3 regions of the Citricoccus sp. GCM10030269 genome follow, and region 3 is predicted to be linked to each of the others. Evidence: riboswitches for the same ligand, from Rfam matches in the RefSeq annotation. Region 3 holds a riboswitch; each other region holds the start of a gene.
What was found. A riboswitch is a leader RNA that binds a small molecule or an ion and turns the genes downstream of it on or off. The one in region 3 is predicted to bind thiamine pyrophosphate.
Positions count from the first base shown of each region.

Region 1: another riboswitch for thiamine pyrophosphate. It lies ahead of ACFQQD_RS13265 (bifunctional hydroxymethylpyrimidine kinase/phosphomethylpyrimidine kinase); the one in region 3 lies ahead of ACFQQD_RS13875 (ECF transporter S component).
Region 2: another riboswitch for thiamine pyrophosphate. It lies ahead of ACFQQD_RS04620 (YkoF family thiamine/hydroxymethylpyrimidine-binding protein); the one in region 3 lies ahead of ACFQQD_RS13875 (ECF transporter S component).

Region 1 is NZ_JBHTCV010000006.1:48,551-52,421, reverse strand. Features, by position in the region: gene thiM (hydroxyethylthiazole kinase) at 1-174, shown strand, start outside; gene thiE (thiamine phosphate synthase) at 171-869, shown strand; gene ACFQQD_RS13270 (hypothetical protein) at 963-1,553, shown strand; TPP riboswitch at 1,757-1,851, shown strand; gene ACFQQD_RS13265 (bifunctional hydroxymethylpyrimidine kinase/phosphomethylpyrimidine kinase) at 1,845-3,404, shown strand; gene ACFQQD_RS13260 (IclR family transcriptional regulator) at 3,443-3,871, opposite strand, start outside.
Region 2 is NZ_JBHTCV010000002.1:327,802-331,672, reverse strand. Features, by position in the region: gene ACFQQD_RS04635 (hypothetical protein) at 1-592, opposite strand, end outside; gene ACFQQD_RS04630 (PadR family transcriptional regulator) at 592-936, opposite strand; gene ACFQQD_RS04625 (MsnO8 family LLM class oxidoreductase) at 1,108-2,154, shown strand; TPP riboswitch at 2,159-2,269, shown strand; gene ACFQQD_RS04620 (YkoF family thiamine/hydroxymethylpyrimidine-binding protein) at 2,304-2,948, shown strand; gene ACFQQD_RS04615 (ECF transporter S component) at 2,969-3,595, shown strand; gene ACFQQD_RS04610 (ABC transporter ATP-binding protein) at 3,582-3,871, shown strand, end outside.
Region 3 is NZ_JBHTCV010000006.1:184,359-188,229, forward strand. Features, by position in the region: gene ACFQQD_RS13850 (Na+/H+ antiporter subunit D) at 1-98, shown strand, start outside; gene ACFQQD_RS13855 (Na+/H+ antiporter subunit E) at 95-805, shown strand; gene ACFQQD_RS13860 (monovalent cation/H+ antiporter complex subunit F) at 811-1,092, shown strand; gene mnhG (monovalent cation/H(+) antiporter subunit G) at 1,085-1,537, shown strand; gene ACFQQD_RS13870 (DUF4235 domain-containing protein) at 1,541-1,831, opposite strand; TPP riboswitch at 1,925-2,028, shown strand; gene ACFQQD_RS13875 (ECF transporter S component) at 2,125-2,877, shown strand; gene ACFQQD_RS13880 (ABC transporter ATP-binding protein) at 2,977-3,871, shown strand, end outside.

The sequences.
Region 1 (3,871 bases), 140 kb from region 3:
GCATGCACGGTGTTCGCGGTGGCCGCCGAGTTGGCAGTCCAGCAGAGGGAGCGACCGGGCTCTTTCGCTGTCGCCTTCCTCGATGCGCTGGACGCCATCACCACCGAGGACCTCACCGAACGGGCCCGGATCACGATGGACACCGCCAGCGCTTCCTCGGGGAGGTCGGCATGAATGCGACTATCGGTGCGGATGACCCGATCCCGATCGATCTCTCCATCTACCTCGTCACCGATTCCGACCAGGCCAACGGCGCCGGGCGGACACTCGTCGACACCGTCGCGGCCGCCGTCGCCGGTGGGGTCACCACGGTGCAGTTGCGAGAGAAAAACACCCCGGCCCGCCAGCAGGTCGACCTGCTGCAGTCACTGTCCGAGGTGCTCCCGCAACACGTGACCTTGCTGGTCAATGACCGTGTGGACGTCTACCTCGCCGCCCGGAACCGCGGCGCCCGCGTCCACGGAGTGCACGTCGGTCAAGACGATCTGCCTGTTGAGGATGTGCGGCGGCTCATCGGCCCGGACGCGGTCCTCGGGCTCAGTGCCGCCACCCCGGAACAGATCACCGCCGCTGAGGCTAGCGACGCCCGCGTGGACTACCTCGGCATCGGCGCCCTGCGCACCACCGTGTCCAAGGCCGACGCGCCAGAACCCATCGGCGCAGAACGTATCGGGCGGCTCGCCGCCTCCACCCACCTGCCCGCCGTCGCGATCGGCGGCGTGGTCCCGGACGATCTGCCGGGCCTGCGCACCGCGGGCCTGGACGGAGCCGCCGTCGTGTCCTGGATCTGCGCGGCGCAGCACCCGCGGCACGCTGCCGCAGAGCTGGCCAGGGCTTGGGAAGAGTTGACACCACGCGATGTGAGCTAGGACCTTATCTCGTCCGTTTGGCTTGGCAGGATTGGCCGTAGTTGAGGGCGCGCTGGAATTTCTCGATATTCCCTCACGGTAAGGGGCGGTTCGATGACTAGCGATTCCGTGGGCTTTCCCAGGCCGTGGGTTCTGCCCACGTGGATTGCCGGCGCGTTCCTGATCGGAGTGGCGGCTGGACTCTTGACGCACTCTGCGTGGCCCATCTCGCTACATGCCCTGACCTCATGGGGCTATGCGTTCTCCACCAGCGCGGGGCTCGGCGGCATGGCGGCGCTCGGTGCAGCCGCCATCGCCTACCGAGGAGTCACTCGTTCAGCCGACACGTCGCGCGAGACGTCGTTGGAAGCCCAGTGGTGGGAAAACGCGCGATGGTCTGTGGACCGACTTCTGTCGGTTTCTGATCTGGCAGTGGAAGTCGACAACGCGTCGACCGAGGACGAGGTAAACGACGACGATTCCAACGTCAATCTGTTGCGTGACCAAGACGCGTATGCAGCCATCATCATGTTGGAGTACTTGGGTGAGAACGCGCCGAGCGAAAAAGCGAGATTGTTCGCCTTAGATGCCCTCGGTGTAGTGCTGGGAGTACCCTCTGGGGTAGACAATGAAGAAGGCGAATCTGCCGTTGACATCGCCGACACTCAACCGAACGGGACTGCACATGGCCAAGCAGACGTCTAAGGAAGCGCTCCAGGGCCGCTATCTGCGGAACAGGCGTGCTGCTGCCCATGCCTACATTGCGATCGCCAAGAAGCAGCAGCAACCGGTCCCAGAACGCGTGTTGAAGATCGCCGGTGAATCGTCTCGCGATCCGGACGGACAGGCTACCCGCGCGAGCCGATCGGCCTCGTAGACCGGCTTCCTGCGCTACAGTTCTGACCACACCACGTGACACGGGGTGCCCCGAAAAGGGGCTGAGAGAACACCCGTCGAACCTGATCTAGTTAGAACTAGCGAAGGGATGTCGCGCTTATGACGCGCACTTTTTCTGTTGAACGCTCCATTGCCCAACGAGACCCTGCAACCGCTATCCTCCGCGTGCTGAGTATCGCCGGGACCGACCCCTCCGGCGGGGCGGGGATCCAGGCGGACCTGAAGTCCATCGCCGCGTGTGGCGGCTACGGAATGGCCGTGGTCACCGCGATGACGGCCCAGAACACCCAAGGCGTGCGGAGCATCCACGTTCCGCCGGTCGGCTTCCTCACCGAGCAACTCGACTCGGTCAGCGATGACGTGGCCATCGATGCCGTGAAGATCGGGATGCTGGCCAGCCGAGAGATCATCCTGGCCGTCACCGACTGGCTGGATCGAGTGCGCCCACCCATCGTGGTGCTGGACCCGGTCATGGTCGCCACCAGCGGTGACCGGCTGCTGGACAAGGACGCCGAGGAGGCGGTCCGGGATCTGCTGGGCCGGGCCGACCTGGTCACTCCGAACATCCCCGAGCTGGGCGTGCTGCTCGGTGAAGAGCCGGCCACCACGTGGGAAGCGACCCTCGAGCAGGCGCAGCGGCTCTCGTCCCAGCACGGTGTGTTGGTGCTGGCCAAGGGCGGCCATCTGGAGGGCACCGAGTCCCGGGATGCACTGGTGGACAGCCGAGCCGGTACTGGTGCTGGCGCTACGGTCGAGTTCAGCGCAGCGCGGGTGCAGACGGACAACACCCACGGCACCGGCTGCTCATTCTCCTCCGCACTGGCCACCCTGCGCCCGCAGTACGACGACTGGGAGCTCGCCGCCCGGCAGGCCAAACAGTGGCTGACCGAGGCCATTGCCGCGGCAGACCAGCTCGACGTCGGCCAGGGCCACGGACCCATCCATCACTTCGCCGGACTCTGGGACCGTGGGCTCACCCCGGTGGCGACCGACGCGAAGACGATCGCCCGCCAGTGGTGGAACGAGATCGCGCAGGTGCGGGCCGCCGTCGACCGTTGCGCCTTTGTCCGTGGCCTGGCCGAGGGAACCCTGGACCGGGACACCTTCACCTGGTACCTGGGCCAGGACGCGCTGTACCTACTGGACTATTCGCGGGCACTCGCCGCGGCCAGCGCCCTGGCCCCCACACCGGCGGAGCAGGCCTTCTGGGCGCAGGGAGCCAACGGGGCGATCGTGGCCGAGCTCGAACTGCACGGCAGCTGGCTCGGTGAGGCGCTGACCGAGGCAGAACCCAGCCCGACGACGACGGCGTACGTCAACCACCTACTGGCCACGGCCGCACGTGGAGACTACGGGGTGCTGATCGCCGCGGTACTGCCGTGCTACTGGATCTACATGGACGTCGGCACCCGGCTGGTGGATCACGCCGTGCCGGAGAACCCCTTCGCCGACTGGTTACGGACCTACGGGGATCCGGCGTTCAACGCGGCGACGGAGGAGGCCATCCGGCTGGTCAGCTCGTACGCGGCGTCGGCCGACCCGAAGACCCGGGAGCGGATGTGGCGGGCGTTCGAGGTTTCCGCCGGCCACGAGCTCGAGTTCTTCGAGGCTCCGATGGAGCAACCCGACGCAGCAAGCAGTCCGGAAGTAAGGAAGTAAGGCAGGCGACTAGAGGACGGGGCCGACGCCCCCATCGATTACCGCTTCGGCCGTAGTCCCGCGGCGGCCAGGATGCGATCGCGCCCCTCTTCCACGAGCTCGCCGTAGTACTCGACTTTGTCCGGGTCGAAACGGTGCGTGGGGATGGCAATGGCAATCCCGTACTCGGCCGGTTTTGCCGGGCCGTCCAAGCGTAGGGCGACGCCGACGCCCGAGATTTCTGAGCGCCAACTGCCCCGGTTCACCGAGTATCCGCGAGCGCGCGTCTCCTCTAGCTCCGCGAAGAGCGCCTCCTCGTCCGGGTGCTGCTCTTCGGGCAACACGGCCCGCTGACGCTCCAAGTAGGACTCCACGTCGGCACGGTCCCACGTGGACAGCAGGGCGCGGCCAGAACCGGACAAGTGCATCGGCACGGTGGTCCCGATCGGGTCGAACACGCGGATGGATTTGGTGGACTCGACCCGGTC
Region 2 (3,871 bases), on a different contig from region 3:
TCACCGGCAGCAGCGCCATGAAGGCGACGAACACCAGGCTGACCACGGCCTCTGATCGTGCCTCGCGGGCGTTGACGATCTCCAACTCCAGCTCGTCGACACTCCATCGCCGGCCAGCATCCTTCGCCAGTTTCCCGCGATCTCGTGGCGAGGCCACCCGTTCGAACACCCAGAAGAACGCCGTCACAGCGCCCAGCGCGATGAACACGGCGTTGATCATCGGTCCGATGACCGCGCCAATCATGGCGCCGAGCTCCGCTTCGGCCTCCGTGGCGGTGTACACCACGATGTTGGCCACCAGGGAGATCAGCAGCACGACGGGAATCAGCCATCGCAGGGTCCGCAGGTAGACCGGATAGAGTTCCGGACCGATCAGGTAGTTCGGCGTGTTGCGGTATTTCGCGGCCAACTGGGAGGGATCTCCCAATTCTTCCAGGACCTCCCGTTCAGCGCCGGCACCCGTACCGGTGGCCAGACGTTCGTCCAACATGTCCGAGATCAGTGCCGAGAGTTCGCGCTGGATGTCAGCGCGCTGGCCCTCGGGCAGGTGCGAGACCACCTGGTCGATGTATCGAGCGGTCAGGGAGCTCATCAGGAGGGTTCCTTCCAGAGTGCGGCCATGCTGGCCGAGAGTCGTGTCCATTCATCCCGAAGCTCGTCGGCCATGGTGGCTCCGTCCTCGGTGAGGCTGTAGTACTTGCGCGGACGGGATTCGTCCGTGTTCCACTCCGCCTTCAGCAACCCCTGCCCTTCCAGGCGGCGCAGCAGGGGATAGAGGGTGTTGGCTTCGGCGTCCAGCCCGACCGCGGCGAGGTACTCCAGCAGCGCGTAGCCATAACGGGGTGTCCGGCAGGCCACCAGGCACGCCACCACGAGGGTGCCGCGCCGCAGCTCCTGCCGATGCGTCGCGAGAGAGGACGCCAGTTCTTCGTTCATGACCCACACGTTAGTGTGTTGCACACACTATTGCAACAGGCTGGGGTGTCGTGCCGCGAAAGCAATACTTCTGCAGCGGTTGGTGTTAACCCCGGCATGACCCCTCCGACCCCACCGAACGCACCAGCTTCAGTGACCCCTCCGAGCCCACTGGGCCAGTCGCGCCCGACCGTGTCCATCCTCGACCGCGCCAACTCCCTGACCGAGGCCACCGAGCCCGAGGTGCTCGAAGGGGTCATCGCGCGGGCCCAGCGCGCGGAACGACTCGGCTATCACCGCTTCTGGGTGGCTGAACACCATGGCGTTCCGGGCATCGCCGGTTCCACTCCCACGCTGCTGATGACGGCGATCGCGGCACGGACGGACCGCATCCGGGTCGGCTCCGGAGGGGTCATGCTGCCCAATCACCAACCGTTGGTGGTGGCCGAACAGACGGCCACTCTCGAGGCGCTGTTTCCGGGACGGATCGATCTGGGTCTGGGACGCTCCGTGGGGTTCACTCCGGCCGTGCGCCACGCCCTGCGCCGGGACAAGGACGCCGCGAAGCAATTCCCCGAGGACCTCGCCGAGCTGTTGCGATTCCTCAACGGAACGGGGCCCTTCACCGCCCGGCCGCGGAACCACGCCGCCACGCCGCTGTTCGTCCTGGCGACCGGGCAGGGACTGAGGTGGGCCGCCCAGGCGGGGCTGGCCGTCGTCGTGGGCGGGCCGACGGTGTCTCAGCGCGACGGCGTGTCTCAGCACGAGGGCGCCTCCGAGCACGAGGGGATCGCTCGTTACCGGGAGGAGTTCCGACCCTCACAGTGGTATCCCGAGCCCTACGTCATCGTCTCGGCGAATCTGGCCGTCGCGGACACTCGGGAGGCGGCTCGTGACCTGCTGCTGCCGGAAGCGTGGGCCCTGGCGCAGTCGCGCGTCATGGGCGAGTTCCGCCCGCTGGAGCCCGTGGACCACATCAAGGCACGGCTCGACGACGGCGGCCTCACCGAGCGCGCACGGCAGCGCGTCACGGACTCCCTCGCCACCTCGATCTATGGAACCGCCGAGGAGGTCAGGGCAGAGGTCGACTCACTGATGTCCTTCACCGGGGCGGACGAGCTGCTCATCACCGGCGGGATGAGCGACCTCGAAGGCCAGCGGCGCTCGGACGAGCTGATGGCCGACCTGATGAATCCGGAGGCAAAGTCGGTAGTGAAGGCGGATTCACGAATGCCCTAGACTGCCGTATCAACACGGGAGTCCGGTGAGCCGGGCTGAGAGGAAACTTCTCAAGTTTCGACCGTCGAACCTGATCTGGATCATGCCAGCGCAGGGACGTTGAGCGAAGAAATTCCCGTGCCCCGTTAATCACCACGAAGGGCGCGACCATGCAGACACCCATCCCCACCGCCATCGAGAGCACCGCTTTCGATCCCACTCCTCAGGAGTTCGGCGTCGGTGCACGATTCACCCTGTCCGTCATGTCGGACGACTACGTCCAGATCATCCTGGACGCCCTCGGCCAAGCCGATCCCACCGGTGTGGACGTCACCACCGGCGTCGTCAGCACCTACGTCTCCGGTGCCGAACAAGACGTGCTTCGCTACGTGAGCCAGGTGATCGCGGCGGCCGCCTGCACCGGGGCCCACGTCTCCGCCGCCGTGCATCTCTCCCGCGGCTGCCCTGGCGGAGTGACGTGCGAGATTCCCGACGGCGGCGCGGCCCTCGTCTCCGAGGTCCCCACCCTGGAGCCCGCGGGCGTGAGCTGCGTGGCCGACTGGGCGCTGTACCCCCTCGCCGATGCTGGCACGGCCCGCGCCGGTGGCGACCACATGCGGGACATCTACGCGGCCATCGACCATGCGCGTTCCACCGGGGTCGAGGTCGAGTCCGATCACTACGTCACGCGGTTGTCCGGCGATCTCGCCCAAGTGCTGGAGACCATCGCCGCCGGTTGGGTGTTGACCGGCCGCACGGTCCAGCACGTCACCACGCACGCGACGCTGTCCCTGAACAGCCCCAGCGCGCGCTGAGCGGGAGGAGACCAACCGTGATGTCATCAGTCCACGGGCACCCGACTGCCCGCACCCGCCCCTCCTGGGCCCTGAAGGATCTCGTCCTGCTCGTCGTGCTGGGAGTGGTCTTCGGCTTCCTGTACTGGGTCTTCGTCCAGGCCTGGACCGCACTGCGGCTGGCCATGGGACCGGCCGGAGACCTCTCCGAACATTTCCTGGCCGGCAGCTGGCTGCTGGTCGCCCCCATCGCCATCGCGATCGTCCAACGGCCGTTCGCCGGCGTCATCGCCGAGGTCCTGGCCTCCGTGATCGAGGTCGTGTTCCTCGGCTCGGCCGTGGGACCGCTGCTGTTCGTCGCCGCCGCCATCCAGGGCATCGGCAGCGAGATCCCCTTCGCGCTCACGCGCTACCGCAACTACAGCTGGCTCATCTACGCCCTGTCCGGGCTACTCGGGGCGGGACTGGTGTTCTTCTACTCGGCACTGCGTTCGGGATGGTACGGCCAGGACCTGTTCATGATCCGGTTGATCATCCAGGTGATCTCGGGCCTGGTCATCGGCGGACTCCTGGCCAAGGTCATCGTCGACGGCCTGGCCCGCACCGGCGTCGTGGACAACTTCGCCATCGGACAGGCCCGCTTGACCGATCACCGTGACGCACGCTGACCCCCAGGTTCCCGACGCCGGCCCCGTCCTACGGCTTGAGGACGTCTCCGTCCTCGTCCCGCGCCGGGAGAAGCCGATCCTGCGCGAGGTCACGGTGAGCCTGGACCCAGGCGAGCACCTCGTGGTGTTCGGGGCTTCGGGCTCCGGCAAGTCGACGCTGTTGCAGGTGATCTCCGGCGTGATCCCGCACTCCGTGACCGCCTCCCTGACGGGCACGGTCATGGTCAAGGGCCAACTGACCAATGACACCCCAGTAGTGGAACTGTCACGCTTCAT
Region 3 (3,871 bases):
CCCGCCGGCACGAGCACGAGGTTACCGAACCGGCCAGCGAACCCAGCGGCGAATCCGCCAGCGCACCGGCCGGCGGAGCGGAAGGCGGGCGGCCATGAGTCTCAATCAGCATGACCCTCGCCGGCATGACACCAGCCAGCACGACTCCAGCCAGCACCACTCCGCCGCGCAGCCCGACCAGGGTGCACCCGAAGAACGTGCCCAGTGGTGGAGCCAATGGGTGATCCTGTTGGGGTTGACGCTCACGTGGGGCGCACTGTGGCAGGACTTCTCTCCAGGGGTCCTGGTGGCCGGCGTCGGGGTTTCGCTTCTGGTGTTGTGGTTCTATCGGCTGCCGAAGGTGAGCTTCTCGGACCGGATCAACCTCTGGTACGTCCTGGTCTTCACGGTCCGGTTCCTGTGGCATGTGGTGACCGCGTCGGTCTCGGTGGCGCGGGACGCCATTGTTCGTGGTCCGGGGATCGTCAACGCGGTGGTGGCCGTGCGGCTGCGCAGCCACGATGACCTCATCGTCACCCTCACCGGTCACGCCCTGGCGTTGGTCCCCGGTTCGCTGGTGATCGATGTGGACCGGCCGACGTCGACCCTGTTCCTGCACTGCCTCAACATGGAGAGCATGGAGGAGGTCGAGCTGTTCCGAGCCCGGGCGCTTGAAACGGAGGCCGCTGTCATCCGTGCCATTGGCACCAAAGCCGATCTGGCGCTGGTCAAGGACAGCGAAGCGGCCGGTTCGGATGCGACCAGCTCAGACCCAGCCACCTCAGACCCGGCCGGCTCAGAAGGACCAGAAGGGGAGGCGCGCTGATGACCATGCTCGAGATCGCCGGGATCGTCTGCATCGTGCTGCTCGGCCTGGGCGCGTTGGCCGCGATCTACCGGATCGTCCGGGGGCCGTCCATCCTGGACCGGGCCATCGCCACGGACGTGCTGCTGATCACCGTGTCTTCGGCGCTCTGCGTGGACATGGCCGTCAACCACCACACGGACCACGTGATGTTCGTGGTGGCGGCCTCGGTGATCGGATTCATCGGATCCGTGACGATCTCCCGGTTCGTGGCGGAGTCACGGAAGGAGCCGAGCGAACATGGGTGATGTGCTGAACGGCCTGCCGGAGTGGCCGGTGATCGCCGACGGCCTCGCTGCGGTCCTGCTGGTCCTCGGGTCCCTGTTGTCCACGGTGGCGGGCATCGGTCTGTTCCGGTTCCCCGACCAATTGTCCCGGATGCATGCCGGCACCAAGCCCCAGGTGCTGGGACTGCTACTCGTGCTGACGGCGGTGGCCCTGGCGTGGCGGGCGTGGGTGTGGATCCCCGTCCTGCTGCTGGCGTGGGTGCTGCAGATGCTCACCGCACCGGTGTCCGCACACTTGGTGGGCCGAGCCGGTTACCGCACCAAACACCTCAGGCCGGAGTACCTGTACGTGGACGAGCTGGCCGACGTGGTCGCGCGTCAGGACGACGAGGGTAAGCCCGTCAGTTCAGCCGATGAGCGCACGGTGCCCACCCCGGACCCGACCGATTCCTCGGACCGGGACTGACTCTCAGACCTCGCCGGTGCCGATCTTGGCCTTCTTGGCCTGCGAGCGAGCGGCCATGGCCTTGCTGGCCTTCTTCGCGCCGCGCTGCGAGGTCACGCGGATCAGTGCCGTGATGCCGGCAGAGATGGTGGCGAAGGTGATGGCGCCCCACATGTTGTTCTCGGTGTCGTCGACGTCCTTGGGGGCGTCGTGCCCGGTGGCCTTGCGCCAGGTGTAGTCAACGATCTTGGTGCCGACATAGCCACCGATGAGGGTGATCGCGGTACTGATGATGCGTTCCGTGAGCTTGTTCATGGGGGTGTCCTCCCGGCTGGGCTGTGTGGTCGCGTCCAGCCTATCCGCTCGGTGGGTTGATCGCTTCTGTGGTGCATTATGCTGGACGGACACTGTGAACGACAGGGGAGCACCTCCGGGTGCTGAGAGTGCGCGCAGCGCAGACCCTCGAACCTGCACCGGCTAGCACCGGCGAAGGAAGTCGAGTTCTCTGATGAAACTTCAGAACACCGTCCACCGGTCCGGTTCACCGGAAACCGTGGAAACCGCGGAGTCCGTTTCATCCCCCTCCTTGGAACCTTGAGGAGGACAACATGGTCTCATCCCAGACCAATCACCAACACACCACTCCCGACGCCGGCCGCTCGCCGGAGGCCGGAAGCTCACCCACCGCGGGCGGTACGTCCGATCCGGGACGGCCAACGGCGCACAACACGGCGACCAGCACGGGGGCCACCACGGGGACCACCACCGCTCAGAATCGCCGCACGTGGCGCGTCGTGGACATCGTGGTGGCCGCGGTGATCGCCGTGGCCTCCGGGGTGATCTTCTGGGCCTGGAATCTGGCCTACGCGGGCCTCAGCCCGGCCTTCGCGGCGTTCCCGCCGTCGTCGGGACTCGTGGCGGGGTTGTGGCTGTTCCCCGCCGTGCTCGGCGGGCTCATCATCCGCCGGCCCGGAGCGGCCCTGTTTACCGAACTCGTCGCCGCCACCGTCTCGGCCCTGCTGGGTTCCCAGTTCGGGCTCACCGTGCTGGCCTCCGGACTGGTCCAGGGACTCGGCGCCGAGCTGATCCTGCTGCTGTTCCTCTACCGCCGATTCACGCTGCCGGTGGCCCTGCTCGCCGGATTGCTCACCGGTCTGTTCGGCGGGATCAACGACGCCTTCATCTTCAACTGGTTCCCCGAGTACACGATGGACTGGAAGCTGATCTACGTGGCTCTGGTCGGGGTGTCCGGGCTCTTGATCGCCGGTCTGCTCTCGTGGCTGGCCACCCGCGGGCTGGCCGCCACCGGCGCGCTGTCCGCCTTGGCGTCCCGCCGTGCGCATCAGGAGTCGGTGGCCTGACCATTGGCCAAGGCTGGACCAGGGGCTGAATCTCGGGCCCGACCGGGGACTGGCCCGGGTGCTGGTCCGGGGGCCGTTTCCGGTGCTGGATCCGGGACGGTGTCCGGGGCGACCGTCCGCGCCGAGGGCTGGGGTTGGCGGCACGCTGGTCGGTCCGCCGCCGCCGTCGCCGGTCTGGATCTGACGGTGCCGGCGGGCCAGAAGGTGCTGCTGGCCGGTCCCTCCGGTGCGGGCAAGTCGACGCTGTTGTACGCGCTCGCCGGGGTTCTGGACCCTGCCGACGAGTCTGAGGAGACCGGCCGGCTCCTCGTCAACGGTGTGTCGTCCCGGGAGCAGCGTGGACATGCCGGGCTGGTGCAGCAGGACCCGGAGACGCAGGTGATTCTCTCCCGGGTGGGGGACGACGTGGCGTTCGGCGCCGAGAATCTGCAGGTGCCGCGCGAGGAGATCTGGGAACGGGTCCGGGACGCGCTGTCCGCCGTCGGTCTCGGCGCCGACGAGGGAATCTCCCTGGACCGGGACACCTCGAAGCTCTCCGGTGGGCAGAAGCAGCGACTCGCTCTGGCAGGGATCCTGGCCATGCGGCCACCGCTGGTACTGCTCGATGAACCGACGGCCAACCTGGATCCGGCCGGCGTGATCGAGGTGCGGGACGCCGTCGAGGCTCTGATCGAGCGCACCGGGGCGACCCTGATCGTCGTGGAGCACCGCCTGAGCGTGTGGGCCGAGCACGTGGACCGGCTGGTGGTGCTCGAGCCCGGCGGGGGCATCAGCCACGACGGCGGCCCGGCCGAGTTGTTGGACTCCGGCCCCGTCCGGGATGAGCTGGCCTCGGCTGGACTCTGGGTGCCCGGCCACGTCCCCACCCCCATCTCTGGCAACTGGAGGTCAAAAGTGCCCCAGAATGGCGGGTTTTCGGAGCGAAACCGGGGCACTTTTGACCACCAGACGCGGGGTGGCGGGATGGAGGAGAGCGCGCTGTTGACGGCTCGGG